One region of the Bradyrhizobium sp. ma5 genome, then DNA from elsewhere that is predicted to be linked to it. Evidence: riboswitches for the same ligand, from Rfam matches in the RefSeq annotation. Region 1 holds a riboswitch; each other region holds the start of a gene.

What was found. A riboswitch is a leader RNA that binds a small molecule or an ion and turns the genes downstream of it on or off. The one in region 1 is predicted to bind cobalamin.
Region 2: linked by a shared signal. The riboswitch ahead of ACE103_RS02475 (TonB-dependent receptor) and the one ahead of ACE103_RS15395 (DUF1636 family protein) in region 1 are both predicted to bind cobalamin.
Region 3: linked by a shared signal. The riboswitch ahead of ACE103_RS04130 (TonB-dependent receptor) and the one ahead of ACE103_RS15395 (DUF1636 family protein) in region 1 are both predicted to bind cobalamin.
Region 4: linked by a shared signal. The riboswitch ahead of metE (5-methyltetrahydropteroyltriglutamate--homocysteine S-methyltransferase) and the one ahead of ACE103_RS15395 (DUF1636 family protein) in region 1 are both predicted to bind cobalamin.

Annotation. Positions count from the first base shown of each region.
Region 1 is NZ_CP170156.1:3,364,630-3,372,136, forward strand. It holds gene bluB (5,6-dimethylbenzimidazole synthase) at 1-39, opposite strand, end outside; gene cobU (bifunctional adenosylcobinamide kinase/adenosylcobinamide-phosphate guanylyltransferase) at 72-575, opposite strand; gene cbiB (adenosylcobinamide-phosphate synthase CbiB) at 743-1,666, shown strand; gene cobD (threonine-phosphate decarboxylase CobD) at 1,678-2,643, shown strand; gene ACE103_RS15385 (cobyric acid synthase) at 2,640-4,088, opposite strand; gene cobO (cob(I)yrinic acid a,c-diamide adenosyltransferase) at 4,100-4,753, opposite strand; cobalamin riboswitch at 4,790-5,006, shown strand; gene ACE103_RS15395 (DUF1636 family protein) at 5,099-5,473, shown strand; gene cobW (cobalamin biosynthesis protein CobW) at 5,470-6,504, shown strand; gene cobN (cobaltochelatase subunit CobN) at 6,504-7,507, shown strand, end outside.
Region 2 is NZ_CP170156.1:547,422-554,928, forward strand. It holds gene ACE103_RS02465 (hypothetical protein) at 79-1,368, shown strand; gene ACE103_RS02470 (hypothetical protein) at 1,486-1,656, opposite strand; gene ACE103_RS02475 (TonB-dependent receptor) at 1,770-3,977, opposite strand; cobalamin riboswitch at 4,137-4,335, opposite strand; gene ACE103_RS02480 (FecCD family ABC transporter permease) at 4,448-5,491, shown strand; gene ACE103_RS02485 (ABC transporter ATP-binding protein) at 5,488-6,261, shown strand; gene ACE103_RS02490 (ABC transporter substrate-binding protein) at 6,306-7,109, shown strand; gene ACE103_RS02495 (MBL fold metallo-hydrolase) at 7,291-7,507, opposite strand, start outside.
Region 3 is NZ_CP170156.1:891,343-898,849, forward strand. It holds gene ACE103_RS04120 (amidohydrolase family protein) at 83-1,573, shown strand; gene ACE103_RS04125 (CobW family GTP-binding protein) at 1,575-2,504, shown strand; cobalamin riboswitch at 2,755-2,951, shown strand; gene ACE103_RS04130 (TonB-dependent receptor) at 3,057-5,345, shown strand; gene ACE103_RS04135 (PepSY domain-containing protein) at 5,348-6,853, shown strand; gene ACE103_RS04140 (tetratricopeptide repeat protein) at 6,846-7,319, opposite strand; gene gspD (type II secretion system secretin GspD) at 7,396-7,507, opposite strand, start outside.
Region 4 is NZ_CP170156.1:2,214,149-2,221,655, reverse strand. It holds gene metE (5-methyltetrahydropteroyltriglutamate--homocysteine S-methyltransferase) at 341-2,686, opposite strand; cobalamin riboswitch at 2,787-2,990, opposite strand; gene ACE103_RS10255 (nodulate formation efficiency C protein) at 4,445-5,299, shown strand; gene ACE103_RS10250 (thermonuclease family protein) at 6,597-7,322, shown strand; partial or broken gene ACE103_RS10245 (carbonic anhydrase) at 7,332-7,507, shown strand, end outside.

The DNA.
Region 1 (7,507 bases):
GTGCAGTTGCCGGCGAAACGTATCGTCGAACGAGACCATCGCGGGGCCTTTGGCGGGATCGATCGTGTTGCTCATTTCAGCTTCATCGGCAGACCCGCAACGACGAACTCGACCTCGTCTGCCGCGCCGGCAATGCTCTGGTTCATGAGACCTGCGGCGTCGCGGAAGGTCCGCGCCAGTGCGTTATCAGGCACGATGCCGAGGCCAACCTCGTTGGTGACCATGATGACCGAGCTGCGCTGGCGCGACAACGCGTCCGCCAGCCGCGTGACTTCCTGCGACCAGTCGCGCTCCGCATGCAGCAGGTTGGACAGCCAGAGCGTCAGGCAATCGACCAGCCTTGCGCCGCCGCCATCGGTCTCGGCCAGTGCCTCCACGAGGTCGAGCGGCACCTCGCGTTCGATCCAGTCATTGCCGCGCCGCGCGCGATGCCTGGCAATGCGCTCATCCATTTCCGCGTCGAGCACCTCGGCGGTCGCAACATAGACCGGCTGACCTGGAAAGCTGCGCGCGCGCAATTCGGCGCGCCGGCTTTTTCCGGACCGGGCCCCGCCGGTGATCAGAATGACGGCCATTTGGTCTCCCGTTGCGAACCGGTATCCGCTTCGCCTCGAAAACGCTCTAACCACCAATCGCGGCAAAAGACAAAGCCGAAATCCGTCCCGGAGGGCTTGCACTCGGCCGACGTCTTGCGCATCAGGGGGATCGCGGTGAGGAGCGGCGCGTGGGTTTTGCAGGAGCGATGGCGGTGGCGATGGCTGTGGACGCCTTGATCGGCTGGCCGGATTGGCTGTTTGCCCGCATCGGCCATCCCGTGACCTGGCTCGGCCGGCTGATCCATCTTGTCGATACCGCCTGGAACCGGGCCTCCGATCCGCCGGCGTTTCGTCGCGCGGCTGGTGTCGCGGCTGCCATCCTGGTGATCGCGCTGGCGACGGCGCTCGGTTGGGCCGTGCAGTCTTTGCTCCCATCCGGATGGGTTCACGTCGTCCTTGTCGGTGTGCTGGCGTGGCCGCTGGTCGCACTACGCTCGCTGCATGATCATGTCGCGGCGGTGGCACATCCGCTTGCCTCCGGCGACATCGCGGCCGCGCGTACGGCGGTCGCGCAGATCGTCGGACGCGATCCGGCAACGCTCGACGACGCCGGCATCGCGCGCGCGACCATCGAGAGCCTTGCCGAGAACGCCTCCGACGGCATCGTGGCGCCGGTGTTCTGGGGCGCGCTGTTCGGCCTGCCGGGAATCCTTGGCTACAAGGCGATCAACACGCTGGACTCGATGATCGGCCATCGCACCGAGCGGCACGAGGCGTTCGGCTGGGCCGCCGCCCGGATCGACGATCTCGCCAATCTGATTCCGGCACGGCTGACCGGCCTGCTGTTCGTGTTGCTCGCGCCGCATCGTTCGCAGGCCTGGTCGTGCACGTTGCGCGATGCGCGGCGCCATCGCTCGCCGAATGCCGGCTGGCCCGAAGCCGCGATGGCCGGCGCGCTCAATGTGCGCCTCAGCGGGCCCCGCATCTATCACGGCAGCATCGCAGATGAGCCCTGGCTGAACGAGGGCGCGCGCGATCCGGCTGCCGCCGACGTCCTCACCGGGCTGAAACTCTATCGCTACGCCATGATGCTGCTGGCCGCGGCGTTCGTGGCGCTGGCGCTGGCGTGAAGGAGCGGCGCATGCGTGAGCACGGCGGAAATCTCGATGTCGCCCAGCAGCGCTTCGGCGGCGCCGCGGAAGACTGGATCGATCTGTCGACGGGGATCAATCGGGTGCCTTATCCCTTCGTTGATGTGGAGCCGCGGCAGTGGAACGCGTTGCCGTCGCGGTCCGACATTGAATCTCTCCATCATGCCGCACGGCGGGTCTACCGCACCGACGCGCCGATCGTGGCGATGGGCGGGGCGCAGACCGCAATTCAATTGCTGCCGCATCTGGTGCCGCGCGGGCGGGCGCGGATTCTTGCGCCGACCTACAATGAGTATGCCGGGTTATTGTCGGCTGCCGGTTGGGACGTTGCCGAGGTTTCCGATCTCGGCGCGCTTGCGGGAGGCGATCTTGCCGTTGTCGTCAATCCGAACAATCCGGACGGCAGACACCATGATCCGCACGAACTGCTCGCGCTGCTGCCGCGCGTTGGCCGGCTCGTCGTAGACGAGAGTTTTGCAGACGCCGTACCCGGCGTCTCGCTTGCGCCAGAGGCGGGACGGCCGGGCCTCCTGATCCTGCGCTCGTTCGGAAAGTTCTACGGACTTGCCGGCTTGCGGCTCGGCTTCGCCGTTGGCAGCGAGCCGGATATCGCCGCGCTTGCGGCGATGGCGGGCCCATGGCCGGTTTCGGGCGCCGCAATCGCGATCGGGCGGCGCGCCTTGCTCGATCACGACTGGGCATCAGCGACGATTGCGCGGCTGGCGGACGACTGTGGCAGGCTCGATACGGCGGCGCGATCGCAGGGCTGGACGCTGCTCGGCGGCACGCCGCTGTTCCGTCTCTTCGACACCGGCGACGCGTTGGCCGCGCAGGAGAAGCTTGCCCGCGCGCAGATCTGGTCGCGGGTTTTTCAGCAAAATCCGGGATGGCTGCGTTTGGGCTTGCCGGGCAGCGAGGCCGAATGGTCCCGCCTTTCTGCCGCGTTGTCGGTTTAGCGTGCCAGAGCGAGCAGGCCTTCGACATCGAGATGCGTCTCGATGTGCTCGGCAAGCGCGTCGAGCGCGCTCTCGACCCTCGCGCCGTACGGCTGATCCGCCGCAGGGATATCGAGCTGGGCAAGGAACGCCTTGCGAAATTCGTCCGAGGTGAACAGGCCGTGCAGATAGCTGCCGTGAACGCGCCCGTCGCTCGACACGGCGCCTTCCGGCGCGCCGTCAAGCATTGAAAAGGGCCGCGCGAGATCCGGGCCATCGGTGCGTCCGATGTGGATTTCGTAGGCGCTGATCGGTTGCTGGGTCGCAGCATGCACCGCGTTGACGCGGGTCAGTGTCTTCTGTTCGGTCATGGTGGTGGTGACATCGAGAAGCCCGAGCCCGCGCGTTTCGCCGGCGAGCCCCTCGATCCCGTCAGGGTCGGCGACGCTGTGCCCAAGCATCTGATATCCGCCGCACAGGCCGAGGATGTGGCCGCCGCGGCGATGATGCGCCAGCAGATCGATGTCCCAGCCTTGCGCGCGCAGGAAGGCGAGATCGCCGCGGGTCGATTTCGAGCCGGGCAGGATGACGAGCTTCGCGTCGCCCGGGATGGCTTCGCCCGGCCGCACCATCACGAGATCGACACCGGGTTCGAGCTTCAGCGGATCGAGATCGTCGAAATTCGCAATCCGCGACAGCGCCAGAAAGGCGATCTTGCACTGGCCGGGCTTGCGCGCGTCGCCGAGCCCGAGCGCGTCTTCGGCGGGAAGCTCGCCGGCGCGCGCGAACCAGGGCAGTACGCCAAAGCCGCGCCACGCGGTGCGGGCTTCGATCAGGCGGTAGCCGTCGTCGAACAGCGTCGGATCGCCGCGGAATTTGTTGATGACAAAACCCTGGATCATCGCGGCATCATCGGGATCGATCACCGCCTGGATGCCGACGAACTGTGCGATCACGCCGCCGCGGTCGATGTCGCCGACCAAGACCACGGGCACGTCGGCCCTGCGCGCAAAGCCCATATTGGCGATATCGGACTTGCGCAGATTGACCTCGGCGGGGCTGCCGGCGCCTTCGACCAGCACGAGGTCGGCGCGCGCCTTCAGGCGCCCAAAACTCTCCAGCACTGCGCCCATCAGCGACGGCTTCATGCCGGCATATTCGCGTGCGCGGGCGGTCGCGATCCGCTTGCCGTGCACGATGACCTGCGCGCCGACGTCGGTTTCCGGCTTCAGCAGCACCGGGTTCATGTCGGTATGCGGCTCGACGCCGGCGGCGAGCGCCTGCAAGGCCTGCGCGCGTCCGATCTCGCCACCATCGACGGTCACGGCGGCATTGTTGGACATGTTCTGCGGCTTGAACGGCAGCACGCGCAGGCCGCGGCGTCGCGCGGCACGCGCGAGGCCGGCGACGATGAGCGACTTGCCCACGTCCGAGCCGGCTCCCTGGATCATCAATGCGCGCGCCATGGCAATAACTGTCAGAACTCGACGCCCGGCTGGGCCTTGATGCCGGAGCGGAAGGGGTGCTTCACCAGCGTCATCTCGGTGACGAGATCAGCGATCTCGATCAATTCGTCCTTGGCGTTGCGCCCGGTGAGCACGACATGCGTCATCGGCGGCTTCGACGTCGTCAGAAAGTCGACGACATCGGCGATCGCCAGATAGTCGTAGCGAAGCGCGATGTTGATCTCGTCGAGCACGACCATGCGCAGGCTCGGATCCGCGATCAGCTGCTTGGCCTTTTCCCAGCCGGCCTGCGCTGCCGCGATGTCGCGGGCGCGGTCCTGTGTCTCCCAGGTAAAACCTTCGCCCATGGCGTGGAATTGGCAGAGATCGCCGAAATGTCCGGTGAGCAGGCGGCGCTCGCCGGTATCCCAGGCGCCCTTGATGAATTGCACCACGGCGCAGGGAAAGCCGTGCGCCACACAGCGCACGATCATACCGAAGGCGGAGGAGGATTTTCCTTTGCCGGCGCCGGTATGAACGATGACCAGGCCCTTTTCACCGCTCTTGGTCGCCATGATCTTGTCGCGGGCGACCTTCTTTTTCGCCATCTTGGCCGCGTGGCGCGCATCCAGCGAGGGGTCGGTGCCGACGGCGCCGTCCTCAGCGTCGTTTCCATCAGAAATCATCACGTTCCTTCGGCTTGACAAGTGCGGGGCTAGGCCGAATGGTGCCCCCGCGTTGGTTCCTGTCCTACGACAGGCGAAGAGGGAATGCGATAGGGCTCAGACCGCAGGGTTTGCCCAAAGCGCAGCCGCCCCCGCGACCGTGACCGGAGAGATGCCCAAGCCACTGATTCCCTGATGGAGTCGGGAAGGTGGGCATCAAGGGAGAAATCCTACTCCGCAAGCCGGGAGACCTGCCGACGCGATGTGTTTGAGACCGGCGGACGGGGTGTTCCGCGACGGGGAACGAACCTGTTCACGTCAGGTTCGTGTGCCTCATCGCTTCCCGCAGTCAATCCAGGAAGGGCGATGAGCGTTACACTTCATGTCTGTATCACCTGTCGCGCGGGCCAGACGCTCGCGGAAGGTGAGATCGCACCCGGTGCGCGCCTGCATGCCGCGCTCGTTGAGGCCGGCGTGCCCGATGACGTCAATCTGGTTCCCGTCGAATGCCTGTCGGCTTGCAGCCAGGGCTGCTCGGTCGCGCTCAGCGCGCCGGGGCGGTGGTCCTATGTCTATGGCCGCCTGTCCGCCGACAATGCCAAGGATGTGATCGCAGGAGCCGCCGCCTACGCCGCGGCGCCTGACGGCATCGTGCCGTGGCGCAGCCGTCCCGAAATCTTTCGCAAGCAATCGCTTGCCCGCATTCCACCCATCGCCGTCGTGCCGGAGGCCGCAGAATGACCACGCTCGCCAAGGTTCCGGTCACCGTCGTGACCGGCTTTCTCGGGTCCGGCAAGACGACGCTGATCCAGCATCTGATCCGCAATGCCAACGGCAAGAAGCTCGCGGTGCTGGTGAACGAATTCGGCAGCGAAGGCGTCGACGGCGAGATCCTGAAGTCCTGCGCCGATGCCAATTGTCCGACCGAGAACATCGTCGAGCTCGCCAACGGCTGCATCTGCTGCACCGTCGCCGACGATTTCATCCCGGCGATGGAGCAGTTGCTCGCGCGCCCTGTGAGGCCCGATCATATCGTGATCGAGACGTCCGGGCTCGCGCTGCCGAAGCCGCTGCTGAAGGCATTCGACTGGCCGGAGATCCGTTCGCGGATCACGGTCGACGGCGTGATCGCGCTGGCCGATGCGGAGGCGGTTGCCGCCGGCCGCTTTGCGCCGGACCCGGCCGCGGTGGATGCGCAGCGCGCGGCCGACGACAATCTCGATCACGAGACGCCGCTGTCGGAAGTGTTCGAGGACCAGATCGCCTGCGCCGATATCGTGCTGCTGACCAAGGCCGATCTCGCCGGAGCCGAGGGGATCAAAGCGGCCAAAGAGCTGATCGCGGCCGAGATGCCGCGCGAGGTGCCGATGTTGCCCATCGTCGACGGCGCGATCGATGCCCGCGTGATCCTCGGCCTTGAGGCTGCGGCAGAGGATGACCTCGCGTCGCGGCCGTCCCACCATGACGGTGAGGACGAACACGAGCACAATGATTTCAACTCGGTGGTGATCGAGCTTCCGGAAATCGCGGACGTCGATGCGCTGATCGCGTCGATCAAGGGGCTGGCACGCGAGCAGAACGTGCTGCGCGCCAAGGGCTACATCGCGGTCGAAGGCAAGCCGATGCGGTTGCTGGTGCAATCGGTCGGCGAGCGGGTGAGGCATCAGTTCGACATGCCATGGGGCGCGCGGGCGCGGCGGTCAAAGCTCGTCGTGATCGGCGAACACGGCGATATCGATGAAGCTGCGATCAGGGCGCGACTAGGTATCTGATGCACGTCGTCTTCCGCGAGAGCCGCGGCCTTGAGGAGACCGCGACACCAAGGGACCTCGGCCAGGATCCGGCCGATCTCGTGGTCTTGTCGTTTTCCGACAGCGATCTCGCCGCGTTCGCGGCCGGCTGGCGGCGGGGCCGCGCGGCGCTGCCGTCGCTGCGGCTCGCCAATCTCGCGGAGCTGCGCCATCCGCTGTCGGTCGATACCTATATCGAGCGGACCCTGTCGCATGCGCGCGGCATCCTGGTGCGGCTGATCGGCGGCGAACCCTATTGGTCGTACGGACTGGCCGCGGTGCATCGGCTGGCGAAGGAGCGCGGCATCGCCCTGGTGGTGCTGCCGGCGGACGGCCGCGACGATTTGCGGCTGGATGAATTTTCGACCCTGCCGGTCTCGACGCTGCGCCGCCTCAAGGTGCTGTGCGACAAGGGCGGCCCCGTTGCGGCGCAGGCCGTGATCGCGCAACTGGCGCTGGCGTCCGGCCTTTATGCCGGGCCGGTCGTCGGCGAGATCGATCTTCCCGAGATCGGCGTCTACGAATCCCGGCGCGGCGCCGTCGCGGCGCTGCCGGCATCGGATGGCCGGCCGCGGGCTCTCGTGACCTTCTATCGCTCCTATCTGGTGGCCGGCGACACCGCGCCGGTCGATGCGCTGATCGATGCGTTGCGCGAAAAGGGATTCGATGCCCACGGCGTGTTCGTCACCTCGCTGAAGGCGGCGGGCGTGGCCGATTGGATGCGCACTCAATTCGCGCAATGCCCGCCGGCCGCCATCGTCAATGCGACCGCGTTCTCCGCGGCCGGAGACGACGGCACGACGCCGTTCGACGCCACCTCGTGTCCGGTGTTCCAGGTCGCGTTGTCGACGGCGCGGCGCGAGGATTGGGACTTGTCGCTGCGCGGTCTGTCGCCCGGCGATCTCGCGATGCATGTGGTGTTGCCGGAAGTCGACGGTCGCCTGTTCGCGGGTGTTGTGAGCTTCAAATCACCTGGTGAACGCGA
Region 2 (7,507 bases), 2.8 Mb from region 1:
CCCGGCGCGGGCGTGCCGGATCGACACATGCGGCATTAAAGGCGGCGACAAAGTGCGGTCCTGCGGTGATGATCGGTCATGATCGACCCCAAAAAGCCGCTCCGGGTGCTTGTGTCAGAGGGCTCCAGCACCTCCGGCCGCGAGGCGATCACGATCCTGGGGCTGGCCGGCCATCACGTCGAGGTCTGCGACCCCTCGCGCTGGTGCCTGGCGCGCTACTCCCGCTTTGTCCGCAAGTACCACCATTGCCCGCCACTGCGGTCAGATCCGGCCGGCTTCCTGGGCTTCGTCGAGCGGCTGCTGGCATCGCGGCAATACGATGTGCTGCTGCCGACCCATGAGCAGGGGTTTCTGTTCGCCCGCGCCGCGGCGCGATTGATATCACGGACGGGCCTGGCGCTGCCGGATTTCGACAGCTATCGCGCCGTGCACAGCAAGGCCGGCTTCAGCCGGCTGCTCGACCGGCTCGGGCTGCCGCAGCCGCCGACCCGGATCGTGACCTCGGCCGACGGACTGCGCGACGGCCTGCGGTTTCCATCCGTGGTCAAGACGTCGGTCGGCACCGCCAGCCGCGGCGTCTGGTTCGTGCGCGACGCGGGCGATCTCAATCGCGCGCTCTATGATCTCGAATCCGCCGGCGATTTTACCGGCGAGGTGCTGGCGCAGGATCTCATCACCGGCACGGTCGAGAAAGCCCAGTCGGTGTTCTGCCGCGGCGCGTTGGTCGGCTTCCACGCCTACCGGCAGATCGCGGCCGGCGTCGGTGGCGGCGAGGCGATCAAGGAGAGCGTGAGCCGGCCGGCGATTCGCGCCGCGCTCGAGACCATCGGCGCGCATCTCGGCTGGCACGGCGCGCTCTCGGTCGACGTTATCATGCCGCTCGACAGCGCAACGCCGTTGTTGATCGACTGCAACCCGCGGCTGGTCGAGCCGATGAACGCGCACCGGTCAGGCACCGATCTGGTCGACCTGCTGCTGCGGGTCTCGCTCGGCGAGACGCCGGCGCCGCTTCCCGAGAGCCGTGTCGGGGTGCGGACGCATCTCGCGATGCAGGCGCTGCTCGGCAGCGCATCGCGCGACGGCACGCGGCGCGACCTGATCAGGGAATGCGGTCGCATCGCCGCGGGCGAAGGTCTCTATCGGGGCAGCAGCGAGGAGCTGACGCCGGTGCGGCTCGATGGGCTCAGCGCCGTGCCGCTGGCGATGACGACAGCGCTGCTGCTGGCATCACCGCCGATCGCCTCATCGCTGGCCCGCGGTGGCTTCGGTGCGCATCTGCTCGATCGCGCAAGTATCAGGACAATTGAGGGGGAAAGTTTCTTGCACGATCTCTCAACACGTCGTCCCGGCGAAAGCCGGGACCCATAACCACGAATGGTTATTGGTGAGCGATGGTGGAACGACGAGTCCCATTCAAAACATCCGCTGCGGAGTATGGGTCCCGGCTTTCGCCGGGACGACGTGGGGATGGATATCGCTCATCCGTCACAATGGCTCATCATCATTGCCGTAGCGATCGACCTTCGGCGTGGCGATGTCGCCATCCTCATAATCGTCGTCCTGCGGCGCTGCGGGCGGTGGAGGCTTTTTCGACTTGTCGTCGGTCTTGTCGTCGATCTTGCCGCTGCCCTTGCTCTTCTTTCCGGCCTTGGCCATGCGTTTCCCCTGCACGGGTCAAATCATCTGCCGGAATTCTACTCCAGTTCACCGGGGCTTGTAACGTAAGGAGATGGCGCGGCCGGGTCACGCGCGGCCGCGCCGATCATGCTCTAGAACGTCGCGCCGGCCTTGACCATGTAGGTGCGGCCGGGAAGCGGATAGGCCGAGAAGCGGCCGGCCGTGAACGAGCTCGCGATGGCGTAGTCGTAATAGAGCGCGTTGAACAGATTGTTCACGCTGAGCGACCAGAAGAAGCGGTCATATTGCCCGCTGAGCTTGAGATCGGCAGTGGCGTTGCCCGGAATCCGGTTCTGGGTATTGGCCTGGTCGTTGTCCATGATACGCGAGCTCCAGGCCCGCACCGTGGCGTCGAACACCAGATAGTTCTGCCAGATATTCCAGGTCACGCCGAGATTGCCGGTGTAGCGCGACACCAGCGGCACGTCGTTGCCGGCCCAGATGCCTTCGCGAAAGACGGCACGGGTGATCGCCATGCCGCCGCGCAGGGTGACGCTGTCGCTGACCCTCAGCGAGGCGCTCGTCTCCGATCCGTAGCGGCGGGTTGGGTCGAGGTTGGTGTTGTAGAACAGCACCGGGTTGAAATGGATCTCGTTCTCGAGATCCATCAGATAGATGCTGGTCTGGACCTGAAACAAGTTGGTCTTGACCCGGAAGCCGCCCTCGACGTCCTGCGACGTCTGGGTTTTGAGCTGGAAGTTCTGCGGGATCGGGGCGAAGGTCAGCGGGTCGAATGACGGACCCGATGCGACGCGCTCGTCGACGTCAGGCGTGCGGAATGCGCGCGCGGCACGGCCGAACACCGAGAAGGTGTCGGTGAAGCGATGCTCGGCGCCGACATGCAGCGCGTATTGGGTCTCGTTGCTGTCGAGCGGCGCCGCCTGCGTGTCGAACGCAAACGGTGCGTTCGGATCGTAGCGATCGCGTGCCGAGACGCTGGTGTTCTGGACGCGCGCGCCGTAGGAGAAGTCGGTCGTCGGCAATAGGCCCAGTGTGTGCTGCCAGTACCCGGCCACGGTTTGCTGCTCGATATTGTAGATGTGATAGGGATCGACGCCCTGATAGGCGCCGCGCGCCTCACGGAACGTCGAATCGTAATAGTCGATGCCGGTGAGGATCGTCGACGGCATGCCCAGCATCACGTTCTTGACGCTGAGCCGCGGCGTGATCGACCAGGTCTGCAGCGCGGCGTCATTGTAGGTCGAGGCGAAGCTGATGGTCGGCACGGTGCCGAAGAAGCCGCTTTGCGTCTCGCGCTGGCGCCAGCCGCCGTCGACGATCAGGTCGACGCCGTTCATCAGCGTCTTGGTGAAGCCAGTGGTGACGCTGGCGGTCTGCTGGTTGGCATAGTCGAAGGGCGTCGCCGCGCCGCGGCGATCGGTGAGCAGTTCGTTGACGCCGATCGACGGATCGACCAGCCGTCCGCCGGGCAGGCCGAGCTTCTGGTCGCTGCCGGTGACGGTGAGGAAGGCGGTGAGATCCGATGTCGTGTAATTGACGTTGCCGACGGCGTTGCGCTGGTCGAGCGCGTTGTTGACGCGGTAGCCGTCGGACTTGATGCCGTTGCCGTAGAACGAGGTCGACCACGGGCCGGAATTGAGCGCCGCGGACACCGCGGCCATGCGGGTGTTGAACGAGCCGAAACCGCCTTCGGCGCGTATCGTCGCTGGCGGACCGCCGGCGCCGGTCTTGGTGATGATGTTGACCACGCCGCCCACCGCGTTGTCGCCATAGAGCACCGCACCGCTGTTGCCGCGGGTGATCTCGATGCGTTCGATCGAATCGAGCGGGATCGTCGTGAGATCGAAGCCGGCCTTGTCGACGTCGTTGAGGCGTCGGCCGTTGAGCAGGAACAAGGTGTTGTCGGAGGCGAATGCGCCGAAGCCGCGCAGGTCGACCGAGGTCTTGGCGCCGTTCGGCCCGCCGTAAAGCGTTTGCAGCTGCACGCCTGGCACCTGCGCGAGAATCTCGGGCAGCGACTGCACTGGCGAATGCGCGATGTCGTCGGCCGTGATCACGGTCGACGACGAGCCGACGATGCCAGCGAACTGCCGGCCGCCGCCGCCCGTTCCGGCGGCCGGTCCGGTCCCTGTCGTGTTCGATCCTGCTCCGCTGCCCACATTGTTGCCTTGGGCGGTGCCCGGCGCCGGGCGGCGCGGCGCCGGCGCTTCGTCGGCGGCCGGCTTGGCGCGCGTGAAATTCTGGTCGCTTGGCTTGGTGATTTCGACGGCCGGTAGCTGATCGGGCGAGGGTGCCTGCTGCGCCTGTGCGGTCGAGAGAACGATTGTCGGCACGATCATCGTCGACGCGAACAGAAGCGCGCGGCGCCGGGAGGAAGAGTTGGAGAACATCTAAGCGAGACCTCGGTAACGTCAGTGGCACGTCACCGCGAACCAGTCTCACCATGCGCGCTCGCGTCAGGTGAAGCTCATGCCTGTACTCCCCGACCGGCATCTTCGCGTGTGACCACGGCTGACGGCAGGTCTCCTGGCTCGCGGGTCGTTACCCTTCGTCGCCTTCCCAGGACCGAGATTCCCAGTGGCCTGTGACGAAGGATTCACCGCATACAGTTGCGGGGGCAGCCGCGGCATTGGGGAAGTTTCCCCGCACCGCATTCCCTTTTCATCTCGCTAAAGAACCGTCATGTTCATCTAGGGTTCGGCCCGGCAGCAATGTCAACCCGGCGGACGTCGGGCAGCGGTCACGCGGCCACGGTTTTTGTCGAGTGTCGCTTGCCTGCCACGGCGATCGCTGTAAGAGCATGGATCCAATGAGCGTGCAGGATTTTACCTTGGCGGCCGAGGTCGCGGCGCGGCGCCGATGGAGCGCCACCGCGGCGCTGCTCGCGCTCGTGGTCTTGCTGGCAGTGCTCTCGCTCGGCATCGGGCCGGTGCGGCTGTCGCCGCTTGCGGTGATCGAGGCGCTGTTCGGCGGCGGCAGCGATGTGGCGCAGGTGATCGTGCGCGAGATCCGGCTGCCGCGCACCATTCTGGCGTTCGCGATCGGCGGTATTCTCGGGCTATCGGGCGCGGCGCTCCAGGGCCTGCTGCGCAATCCGCTGGCCTCGCCGTCGCTGTTCGGCGCGCCGCAATCGGCGGCATTCGGCGCGGTGCTGGTGATCGCGCTCGGCCTCGCCGATGTGCGCTCCTACGCGCTGCCGGTGGTGGCGATCATCGCTGCGTTCGGCTCGGTGTTCGCGCTGCTCGCAATCGCCGGCCGCAATGCCGGGCTGCTGATCCTGATCCTCGCCGGGCTTGCGATCTCGAGCTTCGCCGGGGCTGCGACCGCGCTGGTGATGAACCTCTCCAGCAATCCGTTCGTGGTGCTGGAGATCGCATTCTGGCTGCTCGGTTCGCTGGAGGACCGCAGCTTCCAGCACGTGGCGCTGGCGCTGCCCTTCATCATCGCGGGCGCTGCCATCCTGCTCAGCCAGGCGAGCGCGTTCCGCGCGCTGACGCTCGGCGAGGAGGCGGCGCAGAGCCTCGGCGTCGATGTCGGGCGGCTAAGGTTGCTCGTGATCACGGGCGTTGCGCTCGGCGTCGGCGGTGCTGTCGCCGTCACGGGCACGATCGGCTTCATCGGTCTCGTCGCACCGCATCTGATGCGCCCCCTGATCGGTCACGATCCGGCGCGGCTGCTGGTGCCGAGCGCGCTCACCGGTTCGGCGCTGCTGCTCGCCGCCGATATCGCGGTGCGCATCATCCCCTCGACCTCGGACATCAAGGTCGGCGTGCTGACCTCGATCATCGGCGTGCCGTTCTTCCTGTATCTGATCATGCGCGAACGCCGCGCGCTGGGCGGAGGCGTGGCATGACGCTGCTCGCCGCCACCGCGCTCAATGCCTCGCTCGGCAGCCGCAAGGTGCTGCACGATGTTTCGCTGTCGCTGGAGGCCGGCCATCTGGTCGCGCTGGTTGGCCCCAACGGCGCCGGCAAGACCACGCTGCTGCGCGCGCTCGCTGGACTAATTCCATCCGATGGCGACATCAGGATCGGCGGCGACGCGCTGGCGTCGCTGCCGCTGCGCGAACGGGCAAAACGTTTCGCCTATTTGCCACAGGGGCACATGGTGCACTGGCCGCTGCCGGCGCGCGATATCGTCGCGCTCGGCCGCTATCCGCATGGCGCGACCGATCCGGCGCGACTGTTGCCGAAGGATATCGAGGCGGTGGTGCGGGCGATGCAGGCGGTCGACGTCACCGAATTCGCCGATCGCCGCGTCACCGAGCTCTCCGGCGGCGAGCGCAGCCGCGTCGCGCTGGCCCGGGTGCTGGCGGTGGAGGCGCCGGTGATCCTCGCCGACGAGCCGACCGCTTCGCTCGATCCACGCCACCAGATCGACGTGATGCAGAAGCTGCGCAACGTCGCCGACACCGGCGTGCTGGTCATCGTGGTGACGCATGATCTCGGGCTCGCCGCGCGCTTTGCCGATCATGTGCTGGTGCTGTCGGACGGACGGCTGGCGGCGCAAGGCACGCCGGATGAGGCGTTGTCCGAAGCGGTCCTCGCGAGCGTGTTCCGGGTCAGCGCCTATCGCGCCGAATTTCGGCGCGAGGCCGTGATCGTGCCGTGGGCGGACGTGTGATGGGTGGGTGGCGTCTCGCAGCTTTGGCTGCAGCAGCATGGCTGATGTCGTGTGCAGCCGCCTTGCCGGCCGGACCGAGCATCATCTCGATGAATGTGTGCAGCGACCAGCTCGTGCTGTCGCTGGCCGATCCGGACCAGATCCTCGGGCTGAGCCGCTTTTCGCGCGATGCCTGGCAATCCTGGGCCGCCGAGAAAGCGCGAAACTTTCCGCGCCTGTCGGGCGGGGCCGAGGATGTGCTGTTGCTCAAGCCCGACCTTGTCGTGGTCAGCCTGTTCGACAAGCGCGCGACGCGCGATCTCTTGAAGGCCAACGGGCTGCACCTCGTCGAGTTCACGGTGCCGCGCACGCTGGACGAGGTGAGGGACCAGATCCGCGCGATGGGCGACGTGGTGCAACATCCCGATCGCGCGCGGGCCGAGGTCGCGCGGCTCGATGCGACGGTCGCGCGGGTGCGGGCGGTGGCGAGCGTTCATCACTATCGCGTGCTGCCGCTGGAGCGCCGCGGCTTTGTCTCCGGCGATAGCAGCCTGATCAGCTCGCTGCTGGCGGCAACCGGCCTGACCAACGCGGCCGGCGAGCTCGGGCTCGACGCGGGCGGATTTGCTTCGCTGGAGGCGATCGTAAAACTGCGGCCGGATTTCATCTTGGTGTCGGAGGCCGGCGATCGCGCCGAGGATGAGGGCCGCGCCTTCCTGCTGCATCCGGCGCTGGAGCGCTTCTATCCGGAGATCAAGCGGATCGTGCTGCCGGAGCGGCTCACCGTGTGTGGCGGCGTGATGCTGGCCGATGCGCTGGATCGGTTGACCGCGGAGCTGCAGCGGGTGACTGCGAGCGGCCCTCATTAAACCCGTCATCCTGAGGAGCGCGCAGCGCGTCTCGAAGGATGCACGGCCCGGATATTTCTACGCGTCTGCGGTGAGAGTTGGGCCGTCGCCCTTCGAGACGCGCGTGCCGCGCTCCTCCAGCGACAACGGCGAAGCCGTTGCGCGGGGGTGACGGTGATGGAAATTGTGCGCAGCTAGCGGGCTACCCCATCACCACCGGCCCGCCGGCCTTCTTCCAGGCATCCATGCCGCCTTCTATATGCGCGGTGTTCGCCAGCCCGGCCTTCTTCGCGGCCGCCACCGCCATCGCGGAACGCTCGCCGAAGGCGCAGAAGAACACGACACGGCGGCCGGTCGCGGCCGCGACTTCGCGCAGCATGCCGCCGGGCTGCAAGATGGCGCAAATCCCGGGATAGGGC
Region 3 (7,507 bases), 2.5 Mb from region 1:
GGCCTCGCTGAGGTCCGGTCGTAAGCCTTAGCAAAAGCGGCCGGCCGGGACCGCAGTGTCGGACAATGCGGGGAGTGGCGAGATGGGTGGTTTGGTGATCAGCGGCGGCCGGGTGGTGGATCCGGCCAGCGGGATGGACGCGATCGGCGACGTCGCGGTTGTCGACGGCAAGATCGCCGCGGTCGGCACCGGGCTCGGCGGCGCCGAGCGGCAGATCGATGCCACCGGACTCGTGGTCGCGCCGGGCTTCATCGACCTGCACGCGCATGGCCAGACCATTCCAGCCGATCGCATGCAGGCGTTCGACGGGGTGACGACATCGCTCGACCTCGAGGCCGGCGTCTTGCCGGTGGCATCCTGGTACAAGCGCCAGGCCGAGAAGGGGCGGGTGCTGAACTACGGCGCCGCGGCCAACTGGGCGTTCGCGCGGATCGGAGCGATGACCGGCTCGAATTCGGAAAGCTCGCTGGAATCGTTCGGCGCAGCGATGCGCGATCGCCGCTGGATCGAGAACGTGGCAACCGAGAGCGAAGTCGGCGGCATCCTCGCGCGCCTTGCCAGCGCCCTGAATGAGGGTGGCATCGGCATCGGTATTCTCAACGCCTACGCGCCTGGCGCCGGCGTGCAGGAATTGACTGCGGTGTGCCAGCTCGCGGCCGATCATGCGGTGCCGACCTTTACCCATGTCGCCTACATGTCCCGCATCGATCCCGAGAGCGCGGCCGAGGCCTATATCCGCCTGATCGGCTATGCCGGCGCGACCGGCGCGCACATGCACATCTGTCACTTCAACTCGTCGAGCAAGACGGATATCGAGCGCTGTGTGGCGCTGATCGCCAAGGCGCAGGCGCAGGGCCTGCCGATCACGGTGGAGGCCTATCCCTACGGCACCGGCTCGACCGTGCTGGCGGCGACCTTCTTCAGCGATCCCAAGTTCGAGGAGCGCAACGGCCTCGGCTATGATTCGGTGCAGCGCGTGACCGACGGTCACCGCTTCGGCAGCCGCGAGGAGCTGCTGGCCGCGCAGGCCGCGGAACCCTCGACGCTGGTGCTGTGGCACGTGCTCGACATCGAGAACAATCAGCACCATCGCGACCTGCTCGACATGGCGGTGTTGTATCCGGGCGGTGCGATCGCGTCCGACGCGATGCCGTGGACGCTGTCGGATGGCCGCCCCTACACCGGCGACGCCTGGCCGCTGCCTGACGATGCGACCTCGCATCCGCGTTCGGCCGGCTGCTTCACCCGCTTCATCCGCGAATGGGTGCGCGAGCGTCGGAAGGTGTCGCTGCTCGAGGGCATCCGCAAATGCGCGCTGATTCCGGCGGAAATCCTGTCCGCGAGCACGCCGGCGATGCGCGCCAAGGGCAGGCTGCAGGCGGGCGCCGACGCCGACGTCGTGGTGTTCGACTTCGAGACGCTCAGCGATCGCGCGACCTTCTCCGCGATGAACCGCCCGGCGGAAGGCGTGCGGCATCTCGTGGTCAGTGGCCAGCCGCTGATCAATGATGGCGTGCTTGACGTCGCGGCACGGCCGGGCCGGCCGGTGCGTCGGCCGGTCACTGGGGGCTGAGATGCCGGTCCCGATCCTGCTGGTCGCGGGTTTTCTCGGGGCGGGCAAGACCACGGTCGTCAACCATCTGCTGGCGCATGCGCAAGGGCGGCGCATCGCGGCGGTGGTCAATGATTTCGGCGCGATCAATATCGACGCGGAGTTGATCGCCGGCGCCAGCGATGGCGTGGTCAGCCTCAGCAATGGCTGCATCTGCTGCACGCTGGAAGGCGATCTGCTGCGCACGCTCGCAACCCTGCTGCGGCGTGATCCGCGTCCCGAATTCATCGTGATCGAGACCAGCGGGATCGCAGACCCCGCCGACATCGTGCGCAACCTGATGGATCCCGTGATCTGGAAGGAGGCACCGCTGGAGACCGTGCTGTGCGTGGTCGACGCGACGCAGCCTGCGGCGATGCTGAACGATGCGCTGCTGCGCTCGCAGTTGCGGGCGGCCGATGTGGTGGCGCTGAGCAAGGTCGATCTCGCCGATGCAGCCGCGTGCGCGGCGATCCGTGATGCGGTGCGGGCGGTGCGTCCGGCGGCCGTGGTGGTCGATGCGCTGCATGGCGAGGTGCCGGCCGCGTTGCTGTTTCCGGCCGACCTCGATCATGTGCCGGCGCCGCGAGAGACCGCGCCGCGACGGCCGGTATCCGACCGGTTCGAGACGCTGAGCTGGACCTCTGAATGGCCGGTGCGGTTGCCGCGCTTGCAGCAGGCGATCGGCAAACTGGCGCCGAAGCTGGCGCGGGCGAAGGGATTGTTCGAGACGGTGGAGCAGCCCGGACGGCTGACGGTATTTCAACTCGCCGGTGGACGCGCGACACTGGCTGCCGGCGGCGTGCCGGCACCCGGCGTGCCGCGCACGCGAATCGTGTTCATCGCCGAAATGGGCGCGCTGTCGCGGGCCGAGATCGATGAGGTGATGCGGGGATGCGTCGAAGCAGGGTGATGCGAAGGTTCTCCGTCATCCTGAGGAGCCGCGAAGCGGCGTGTCGAAGGATCGACGGCCACCAGCCGGGCCGTGCATCCTTCGAGACGCGCGTGCCGCGCTCCTCCAGCGACAAAGGCAAAGCCTTTGCGCGGGGATGACGGGTTACCGCTCCGCGTCAGCCGCAGATGCCGCTGTGTCATCGCCGCAGCACCGCCGCGCAAAGCATGCGTGCGACAATCGCGTCGAATTGACAGCCCATCCCGCACCACCTATCGTTTCTCTCGACGGTTCCCTTCGGGGATCAAAAGGGAATGCGGTGCGAGGGTAACCCCAATGCCGCAGCTGTCCCCGCAACTGTAAACGGCGAGCCTTTCGTCAATTTGCCACTGGGCTATCAGGCCCGGGAAGGCGTCGACAGGCGATGACCCGTGAGCCAGGAGACCTGCCGTCAGTCGTGGTCACACGCGAGCACATCGGGCGGGGGCGTCCTGGTGGGATCGGAGCATTGCCTTTCGGGCAATGCACCAGTCCGCGTTCGCGGTGACGTGCCACGTTACCGCGAGTCTTTTCATGTCTCCGTCCTCTCCCGCCGCGCGCCGTTGGCGCCTCGGCCTCGTTTGCTCCCTGTCATCGCTGCTGCTGCCCGCCGAGGGTTCGGCACAAACGCCTCCACCCACGACGCTCGATCCGATCGAGGTCGCACCCTCGACATCCTCAAGGCCCAAGCCCGCGGCACGAAGCAGCAATATCGCCGCTGCATCGCGGTCACGTGCCAGACCTGCGACGGCGGCGGCAGCCGCTGGCGCGCCGCGTGCTGCAGCATCGGGCGCTTCGGGATCGGCGTCGCCGACGCTTAACGCCACCACGCAGGGCGGCGCCGGCAGCCGTCTCAATCTGACGCCCCTGCAGACGCCGGCCAGCGTCGAGATCATCACGGCGCAGACCATCGCCGAACGCGGCCAGCATAATGTGCTCGACGCCGTCACCCAGAATGCGGCCGGGTTCATCGCAACGCCGGCGCCCGGCAATGGCGGCCTGTCGTTCAGCACCCGTGGCTTTGCCGGCAGCAACTCAGTGATGACGCTGTACGACGGGACGCGCTTCTATATCGGCTCCGGCACCCTGACGTTCCCCTACGACACCTGGTCGACGCAACGCATCGAGGTGCTGCGTGGCCCGGCCTCCGTGCTGTACGGTGAGGGCGCGATCGGCGGCGTCATCAACGTCGTTCCGAAAAAACCGCAGGGCACGCCCTACAACGAGGCCGAGGTCTCGCTCGACAGCAACATGACGCGACGGCTGTCGGTGGACAGTACCGGGCCGATCAATCCCAATGTGTCGTACCGCATCAACGCCACCGGCAACATGTCGGACGGCTGGGTCGATCGCGACAAGACCTCGAATGCGGTGGTCTCTGCCGCGGTGCGCGTGCAGGCATCGGAAAATCTCGCCTTTACGCTCTCCGAAGACTATGGCGACCGCAGCCCGTCGCGCTATTTCGGCACGCCGCTGATCAACGGCCAGATCCAGGATGCGCTGCGCTTCAAGAACTACAACGCAGCCGACAGTGCGATCCGCTACCAGGACAGCTGGACCCAGTTCAAGACCGAGTGGGACGTTGCCGACGGCATCAAGGTCAACAACACGATGTATTATCTGACCAGCGAGCGGCACTGGCGCGATATCGAAAACTACACTTTCAACCCCAAGACTCAGCTGATCGATCGCACGAGCTATCTTGAGATATTCCACGATCAGAAGCAGGTCGGCAACCGCATGGATGCGACCTTCAGCGGCCACATCTTCGGCCTCGAGAACCGGTTCGTGACCGGTTTCGACGTCAATCACATCGAGTTCTTCCATACCAACAACTCAAGCGTTCCGTCCATTCCCACGAACTCCTCGGTCGCTCCCTATGTGTTTGATCCCGGGTCGTTCTTTGTGACCAAGTCTCCGACCACGCCGGGCTTCAATGCAAACGTCAATCAATACGCGCTGTTCGCCGAAGATCGGCTATCGCTGACCGATCAGTTGTCGCTCGTCACTGGCGTCAGATACGATCGCCCTGAGGTCGACCGTACTGACTACAAGACACCGACGAACAGCTTCGAAACCACGCTGTCGGGCACGAGCTGGCGCACCGGCATCGTGTATGAGCCGATCAAGAACCTCGCGTTCTATGGCCAGTATGCGGTCGGCGTCGATCCGGTCGGCAACATCATCTCGCTGGCGGCCTCGCAAAAGACCTTCCAGCTTTCCACCGGCAAGCAGACCGAGTTCGGCGTTAAGCAGTCATTCCTGGGCGGGCGGGGCGAGTGGACGCTGGCGGGCTATCAGATCGTCAAGAACAATCTGCTTATTGCCGATCCCAACGCACCCACCGGTCCGGCGCTGCAGGTCGGTCAGCAATCATCCCGCGGGGTCGAGGCATCCGTCGGGCTGGCGCTGAATGATGGCTGGCGCATTGACACCAATGTCGCGCTGCTGCAGGCCAAATACGACAACAACAGCCAGTTGGTGAGCGGCAAGCTCGTCAGCTATGCCGGCAATGTCCCAATCAACGTGCCGCAAAAGGTCGCCAACGTCTGGCTGACTTGGGACTTCGCGCCGAATTGGTCGGTCTATGGCGGCGTGCAAATGGTCGGCGCGATGTACTCAGACCTTGCCAACACCCAGTTGCGGCCGGGCTACAATGTGGTCAATGGCGGCATCAGGTGGAAGCCGGATGACCGCACCACGGTCGCGTTCCGGGTCTACAATTTGTTCGACAAGGTCTACGCGGTGACTTCGAACGGCACGGGGCAGTGGCTGCTGGGCATGCCGCGCACCGCCGAACTGTCCGTCAACGTGAAGTTCTGACCATGCGCAAAGCTCTGATCCGGCGAGCGCGGCGATGGCTCTATGTCGTCCATCGCTGGATCGGCATTGCGACGTGTCTGTTCTTCGCGATGTGGTTCATCTCCGGTCTCGTCATGATGTACGTGGCCTTTCCGCGCCTCACTGACAGCGAGCGCCTGTCCGCGCTCCCCGTCATTCTCTGGAACAAGGTGCAGGTCGCTCCCGATCGCGCGCTGGCGATCGCGGGCGCGGAGCATTATCCGCGCGATCTCCGGCTCTCGATGATGGACGACGTTCCGGTCTATCGCGTGACCGGATGGAAGGGCGGCGCGGTCACCATCTCGGCGATCGACGGCAGCGTGATCGACCAGGTCACGCCTGACCAGGCGCTTGCCATTGCCCAGCACCATCCGCGCGCCGTGCAGCCGCAACTGCTCGATACGGTGACGCGCGATCAATGGTCGGTCACCGCACGCTTCGATCCGTTGCGGCCGCTCTATTTGATCGGTCTCGGCGACGCTGACGACACCGAGCTCTACGTCTCCTCGCGCAGCGGCGAGATCGCGCTCGACACCACGCGGCAGGAACGTATCTGGAACTGGCTCGGCTCGATCCCGCACTGGATCTATCCGACCGTGTTGCGCAAGGACGGCCCGCTTTGGCGGGACGTGGTGCTGTGGATCTCGGGTGTGTGTCTGGTCGTCGCGGTCACCGGCTTCTGGATCGGTATTCTCCGCCTGCGCCTGACGCGCCGCTATGCTGATGGCGCCGTCTCGCCCTATCGCGGCTGGATGGCCTGGCATCACATCGCCGGCCTGATCGGCGGCATCTTCATCTTCACCTGGATGTTCAGCGGCTGGCTGTCGCTCAATCCCGGCGGCGCGTTCTCCGGCCGTGGCGTTATGCGCGAGATCGCAGCCGGATACAGCGGTCACGACACACCCGATATCGTTGCCGGCTTCCGGGCAGCGCCATCCGCGCAGGCCGTGGAAGCGCGCTACGTCTGGATCGGCGGCCGCCCCCTGGTGATGCTCGACGACAGCAATGGCCGTCGAAGCCTTGCCGATCCCGTGACCGGCGCGCCCGTGACACTCTCGCGCGATGCGATCATCGCTGCCGCCCGGCGCGCGATGCCGGGAGCCGCGGTGATATCGGCGCGGCAGCTCGATGAACCGGACGCCTACTGGTACACGCTGCACCAGGCGCGCGAGCTTCCGGTGCTGCGCATCGTCTTCGACGATCCCGCCCACACCTGGCTGCACATCTCTCCGGTCAGCGCCGAGATACTCGACCGCAGCGACGACAGCCGCCGGTCCTACCGCTGGCTGTTCAACGCGCTGCACAGCCTGGACTTCCCGCTGCTGCTGCGCATCTCGCCGGCGCGCGACGTCGTGGTCTGGCTGCTGTCGGCGGTCGGCACGATCGTCTCGATCAGCGGTATCGTGATCGGCTGGCGCCGGCTCCGGCGGCGGAAGGTGCAGAGGGGACACGCGCCTCCCAGCTTGAAGCCGGCGCGGGAAGCTACTTGACCGTCAGATGCACGTCCGGTGCCTGCCGGTCGGGGACCCATTCCAATGCAAACCGCTGGCCGGCGATGATCTCATAGGTTGAGAGCTTGGATGCGACCGCATCGCGGAAGCGGAGATAGGCATCGCGCTGTCGCCCGCCGGTGCGGGCCGCCGCCAGATTGAGCCATTTGTAGGCCAGCAAGAAATCGGTCGGAACGCCGTGGCCCTTGTCGTAGCTCAAGCCCAGCATGGCTTGTGCGAACGGGTCGCCCTGCATGGCGCCGCGATAGTAGAGGTTGGCGGCGGCCGCGTAGGCCTGCGGTACGCCGAAGCCGTGCTCATACATGAAGCCGAGCATGCCGAGGGCTCTTGCGTTGCCGCGATCGGCGGCCGGCGAGAGCTCGTGAAATGCCCTGACATAGTCGCCGCGATGGAAGGCGGCCGTTCCGCGCGCAAGGCTGTCGGCGCTCGCGACCGATGCGGTCATCGCCCAGGCCACGACCGCAAGCGAAGCGCAAAGGTTTGTCCGAAGCACGCGCGTGAGGAGCATCGTGTCGCCCTGCTCAATGGAAGCTGGTGGTGATCGGCGCATTGGTCGTCGTCGTGGCGATGCTTCCGCGCAGTTTCGAACGAAGCTCCTCGGCCACAATCTGGGCGTCGGAACCGTTGCGGATG
Region 4 (7,507 bases), 1.2 Mb from region 1:
GTTGCGAAAATGCCTATCAGCGACAAACCTTGGTGTAGATTTCTAATCCGAGGCGATATCGGCCGCATACCACGGCATAATTGAGCTGCGTTGAGTTTGTGCTTTAACTGGCTTCAGATTTTCGGCGAATGTCCTCGCCGTGATCGAGCCGTCGGCTGTCCTCCCTCCGCCGGTGCAAGTTCGGCGCGATGCGTAGCAGCGTCGCTCCTCCCAGACTAGACTTCCGCCCGGCCGTTAATGGCGGCCGGGCTTTTTGTGCTCATAAAGCCTCCCTCGAGATTATCGAGAGCTCAAATGGTCCACAAGCGGATCAACTTTCTCGACGATAGACCAGGCTGGATCAGCGGCCTACTGGATCGGACGCAGCGCGCAACTCGCGGGCGGCAGCGACCATATTGACCAGCGCCGGGCGAACCTCCTCCCATTTGCGCGTCTTCAGGCCACAGTCAGGATTGATCCAGAGTTGCGAATCCTGCAGCCGCTTCCGAGCCAACGCCATGAGCTCCTTCATCTCACCCGTCTCGGGAACGCGCGGAGAATGGATGTCGTACACGCCTGGCCCGATTTGATTTGGATATTTGTAGCTCCTGAACGCGTCAAGCAGTTCCATTTTCGAGCGCGAGGTCTCGATCGAGATGACATCCGCATCCATTGCAGCAATCGCATCGATGATGTCGTTGAACTCCGAGTAGCACATATGGGTATGGATCTGGGTTTGATCGGCGACGCCCGATGAGCAGATGCGGAAGCAATCGCCGGCCCACTCGAGATAAGCCGGCCATTCCGATCGACGCGATGGCAATCCTTCGCGCAGGGCAGCTTCGTCGATCTGGATCATGGTCGCACCAGCATTCTCGAGATCGCCGACTTCGTCTCGCATCGCGAGCGCAATTTGACGGCAGACCTCGCTTCGGGGAATATCATCGCGAACAAACGACCAGTTCAAGATCGTTACCGGCCCGGTCAACATCGCCTTCATCGGTTTCTTGGTTAGTGATTGCGCGTAGCGCCACCAGTCTACGGTAATCGGCCGCGGCCGTGAGACATCGCCAAACAGGATCGGCGGCCGGACACAGCGCGATCCATAGGATTGCACCCAACCATTCTTGGTAAAAGCGAAGCCGGCGAGTTGCTCGCCGAAGTACTGCACCATGTCATTGCGCTCGAACTCGCCATGCACGAGCACGTCCAGACCGATGTCCTCCTGCCAACGTACGGCGCGCGCCGTCTCCTCCTTGAGAAACTTGTCGTATTGCTCGTCGCTCATCAAGCCTCGTGCATGCGCCGCACGGGCATTACGGACGGAAGTGGTCTGCGGAAACGATCCGATCGTCGTGGTAGGAAACGCCGGTAGTCCGAAGCGCTTGCGTTGGATCTCGGCACGACTGGCAAAAGGGCTGGCGCGCCCGCGCATGGTCTGGTTGATCGCTCCGAGCCGGACAGCGACATTGGCATCGCTGATCTTCGGCGAAGTGCGACGGATGGACGCGGCACGCTCGGATTGTGCAAGAGCTTTCGCAACATTCTGGTCACCTGCGAGTGCCCGCGCCAAGGTCGCAAGCTCGCGCATCTTCTGAACCGAGAAAGCAAGCCAGCTCTTGACGTCGGAAGCGAGCTCCGTCTCGAGTTCGACATCGACCGGCACATGAAGCAGCGAGCAGGACGGGGCGATCTGGACGCGGTCCTTGCCGAGCTTCGCAATTGCGGGATCCAGCCGCTGGCGGAGTGTCGACAAGTTCGACCGCCACACATTGCGGCCGTCTATGACGCCGAGCGACATGACGAGATCATTCCGGCTGCCAGCAATGATCTCGTCCAATAACTGTGGCGCGCGAACCAGATCGACGTGCAGCCCGGCAACAGGCAGGCGCAAGGCGGTGTCCAGATTGTCGCAGAGGTCGCCGAAATAGCTGGCTACCATGATTTTGATGGCCGGCCCCTCCTTTGCGAGCCGGTCATAGGCATGGAGCAGGGATTTTCGCGAGCTCTCATCCAGATCGAGGACGAGGCAGGGCTCGTCGAACTGAACCCAGTTTGCCCCGCATTTAGCCAATTCCTGCAAAACCTCGATATAGACCGGTATCAGGTCATCCAGCAGTGACAGTGGCTGGAAGGCAGGATCCGCGCTCTTGCCGAGCTTTAAGAATGTCACCGGCCCGATCAGGACAGGGCGAGTCTGAAAGCCAAGTGCCTTGGCTTCCTCATACTCCTCGATAGGCTTGCGACAGGACAGCCTGAAAGTCTGTCCACGGTTAACCTCCGGGACCATGTAGTGGTAGTTGGTGTCGAACCACTTGGTCATCTCCTGCGCGGGTGCGCCATAGGCACGCGGTCCGTGACCGCAACTCGCATCCTGCCCGTCGCATTGTGAACCGCGTGCCATGGCGAAGTACGTCTTGAGCGAAACGGATCCGGCTTTCGACGCGTAGATATCCGGGATGGCTCCAACCATGACACTGGTGTCGAGCACCTGATCGTACAGCGAGAAATCGTTCGACGGAATGACAGTGACACCGAGGGATGTCTGGCGCGCCCAGTTCGCAGCACGCAGGCCGGCTGCGTCCTCGAGCAACTGCTGTTCGCTGATTCTTCCGGCCCAATAGCTCTCGAGCGCGAGTTTGAGCTCGCGCCTTGGACCGATGCGCGGTGTTCCGAGCGTGGCAACCGGAAGCGAGAGAAGAGACATAGCGTTAACCCCATATTGGGGGCAAAGGCCATGGCGGACGCGGGCAGGGAAGTCGCGCGAGCGACGGCTGCTTGGCGCACCACCGGGGCACCCCGCCCGTGGACGAATATATTGCCGGGGCAGGTCTCCTGGCTCGCGGGTCATCGCCGCTGTCCGGCCTTCCCGAAGCCGCGCAGGCTTCAGTGACTCTGTTGGACAGCGGCTCTCCGCTCACAGTTGCGGGGGCAGCGCCGGCATTGGCACCGGCTTCCCTCTTAGCTCCGGATCAAGTGGGACCCGGAGAACCTCGACGACTTGGATTATCGGCAAGAGAACTCTTCCGTCAACCTCTCAAATTAATGCTGTGGCCTCGCTCATGCGAATGATGGTCCACCTCCACCATTGATCTTGATGTAAAAGTCGCTCTGCAATCATGGATATCACGATGACCATGTCGGATGGTGCGTCGCCGTGGGGCCGCGCGTCAGATCTGTGCAAAAGATAAATGTGCGGCCTGCGCGATCAGGGCCATTGCGTCGAGCAGACGGTCTTCATGTGAGTCAGCTACGGTTCATCAAGAACGCTACCTACGTCCGCCTTCTCCACCAACAATCAAGGATCGGTGTTGGCAAGTGCAAGACATATGCGGAACTCCAACAGCACACTCAGCGAGCATATTATCTTATGAAGCCAGCCAGTTCTGGTGGGTGTCACGCAGGTCTTTTTTGGCGATACTGCCTTAGCAAGCATATCGAACCTCCTCAACGAGAGCAGAGAGGCCCGCAATGAAAATGGCTGTTTGGAGTGCCCTCGGCGTCTTTTCTGTTGGCGTCTTTGCGGTTGGCCTGTTCGGATGGATGGTAAGGCCGTTTATGAGTCAACCCGTTAGACAGATATTCTCGAAACTATTGAGCAACTCAAGGCGAAGCTAGCACGGCTCGACGCCCCCACCCGCTTTATGAATATCGACCCGACGGCGTGGAAGCGCACTCCTCCAATTGTGAATAGCGACGACCCGTCGATGAACGACGGGCCGATAACGTGCCATCGCGCGTGCGCAGCGCGAACACCACCGTCTCATCCGCCTGCTCGAAGGGTGCACTTCCTTGGCGTCTATTCCAAATGCTCGTCGATGAAAAGCGACTTCGCGTCGTTGTGGGCAGTAGAGTGCCAAGCACAACTGACCTCATTCCTCGAAATTCCAGCAGCGTCGCATGGCCGCGAAGGAGTGCCAAGCCGCCGCAGTGGACGCCTTGGCTGCAAGTGCCCAAAGACGTGGCGGGGATCGAACGCCGACGTTGCGGCAACGACATCGACCCAAGCGGTTCAATGGCCGCAAACCTTCTTGCAACTGTCGCCAGGAACCTGGCGGGAAGGCATTCGCCAGCGCTGCCGAAGATCCAGTGCGTGACAGGGATAAATCGTGGAAGTCGCGATGGATAGACTGAATGGAAACATCAATACGTGCGCAGGTCGGAAAGCCAACAAAGACGACACAAACATGTGTACGAACTGCCACCTATTACCTGGCACGAAGAATGCAGACCCCCGGCCTGCCCAGGCTTCTCCTCCTGGGCAGGTCCAGCATCGCAAATTGAGGCTCTGGCTGGCCATTGAAGTTAGCGGCGGGTGGCATGGAGGGGACAGCGCCTGCTCACACGGGACACCGGCGGGCGCCCGCGTCACGTCGTCGCTAACTTCTCGCGATCGCGCATAGCACGTTAAAGGTGCTCCGCTTTAGAATTGACGTGTGGACGAAAAACAGATGGGCCGGCGGTTATGAATAAAATGTCAGGAAGACGCGTGCTGTGGTTCTGTCTCACTCGATCATTGATCTGCCTGGTCGGGCTGGCTGCGACGAGCAACAATGTTCGCGCCAACGACAGCGACCTGGTCGAACAAGTCAAGTCAACGTGGCGTGCACAGGACGGTGAGACTATAGAGCACATTATCTCCAAGGTCTCGACGGTGGCACAGTTCGTCCCTCGAACGTGGGGAGTCGCTGAAGGAATTGACAGAACTGAATATGTTTATCTTTCATGGACCAGGCACCAGAACCATAAATCAGACGAACAGTACGTTATTACTTGGAAGATCGCGGCAGATGGGACGATCGAAGTTGCGTCAACCTATGCGAAGCCGATTGAATTGGGCTGGCGGGCTTTGGCGCTCTCGTTGATCGCCAGTGAAGTCACAGATGGCGAAAAGGACGCAAATCTTCACTTTTTGCATGATCCGGTTAACTTCAACTTCGTGACGACCGCGCAAGGCAAGCTCAGCAATCTTCTCCAGCACGGGCGCTGCACTATCATTGAACCTGTTGAAGTGGATTACGTGCCAAAGCCGAATGACAAGCCGGCCGAGAAAGGTGATCTGTGGCGCGTTTTGCTTTTGGTGAACTGTAATATCCCAGGGCCCCATTATTTTACACGTAACGGGGTCATCACCTTCGAGAAGAGCGAGGGACAAGATTGGGCGCCGCAATCCTTCTTTGCCAAGCGCATCGCGGCCTTTCCACCTGGCTCTTGGTTCGATCGCATAGAGCCAATTGAACGGGAAACATTGGAGAGAGCGCAAAAGGCCTCGGCAAATGGTCGCACAGAGCAAGATCGCACTGCAGTTCCTTCACGCTGAGCGCGTCGGAGCAACGGCAAAGCACATGCGCTCTGAAAGTTGACGTGTCCTGTTAAGTCTCCGCAATAAACCGCGAGCCCACCTTCGGCCCGACATGGAAAGCCAGGCAACACTGTTGCGCTCGGTCCGTTCCACGAGGGGATCGACCCCGTGACCAAGCGGCCGCGTGCCAGCCTGCGAGAGCCGGTTTGCCGCTCGCCGCACGCACGCAGTGAGAGGGCGCCAATAATCTACGACGCGGCCTGCTCTCCATGCCATCATCCACGAACTTGGCCTAGAGATGCTTGGGACCCAAGCCCCGATCCGGAGTCCGCGCAGCGCATCGCGCGACTATTGGCCCCCGCAGGAGCGTGAGCATTAGGGACATCGAAGGCGGCACGCGGAGCCGAAGTGCAGCGACGAGACCGCTTAAGAGGGTACCCGGGAACGGGGAATGATAACGACGCCGGCATACTCCATGACGGTGGGCCCTTTCCCGGGCGCCCCGGATGAGGATCTCCGCAGCCTTGCGCGAAGGATCGAAGGCGGAATTGAAGCGGAGGATCTGGATTTCCGCACGTGCATTCGTCTGTGCGTCAGAACTCCTGGTCTGAAGCATGAGAAAGCGCCTCTTTGGTTCTTCTCCACCTGCTCTGGTGCCGTCTCTGGTCGCAAATTCGGCTTTAAGTCGGCGCGTAACAAGAGACCGGCAATTCAGGGGGCTGCAAGCATTTCATTGCCATCATCCAGTGAGGTGGCTGGGAACGATGGGCAGCGTGAGCCCAAACCGCTAGCTATCTAATCCAAGACCGTTGCGTACAAGCCATTTCGCAGACCTAGTCCGCGACAACACAAGTCGCGACCGCGCCCGCCACACCGGTGGCGGTTGAGCGGGACAGTTGATGGGGGCGCCAGGCGTCGGAAGTTTGCCGACAAATGATAGCGACGGACAACGGTCAGCGGAAGATCGACGAAGTATCGGCGTCCCGAGGTTTGGCTTCCTCCTGCATGGCGCGAGGAAGAAAATCTCCCATGCTCAGCTTCGCCGAACTCGCGGGTCGAGCGCGGTGCGCGCCCACCGAGAGAGACCGTCGAGGCTGAAAGCATGCAGCAACACGCACACCGGAAGAAATCGCTTGAACCTCACCTTGCGTCAGGCCGTAGGATGTAAATCACGAGCAAGCTTTCGCTAAGCAATGCCGGACGATGCAACACAGGCCAAATAACAGACATGGTATGATCAAGCAGTCGGATGTGGCGGCGGTGCCGGACAATACGTGTGTCTGAGCGGATGGACCAAGGGCGAAAGGTTGTCGAGATGAAACGCCGCGTGATGATGGCCGCGTTGCTCGCTATCGTCGCATCTCCGGTTTGCGCCGCGAAACTCAGCGGTCCTCCGCGCATCGTCGACGGCAATACGATCGAGATCGAACAAACCAAAATTCGGCTCTCGGGCATCGACGCACCAGAGACTGATCAGATTTGCCTCGACGCCCATGGCCAGAAATGGGCTTGCGGCGTAGCTGCTCGCGATGAGCTTATCAAGCATTCGAACGGACGAACGTGGGATTGTCATACCACAGGGGTAGACGAGTACGGCAGGTCACTCGGGAGCTGCTTCATCGCAGGCGAGGACGTGAACGCGTGGCTGGTAAGCTCGGGCTGGGCACTATCATCGGTTCGAGGCACCCGTACCTACGTTATCTATGAGGTTGCGGCGAGCAATGCCCTTGCGGGCCTATGGTCGGGGGCGTTCATCACGCCTTGGGACTGGCCTCACCGCAACAAGGGGACGATCATTGTTGGCGCGAGCTCGGTACCGACCGACGCTCAGGAACTCCTGCTTGGATCCGCGTTGCTATCGGACCCGCCCTCACCCGAGTGTCTGATAAAGGGCACAGTGGGCCGCGACGGCGAGCGCATTTATCACCTCCCCGGGCAACTCGGTTACGGACAAATCGATATGACGAAGAAGCTGGGTGAACGCTGGCTCTGCAGCGAAGCAGAGGCCGAAGCCACGGGATGGCGTAAATCCGCGCGCTGAGTGACCCACATGCATGCAGACCGTGCCCCGAATATGTCTTGTCCGTTCACGATCGTGCCCTCGCGCCGCTCGCTGTTGCTGTTCGCTGTTTCGGCGGTTGGCATGCGGCTTGGCAACATTGTTGACGCGAAGGAAGCAAAAGGGCCGCCCAAGCCGGACAACCTGCTCTCGCCTGATGCTGCGCT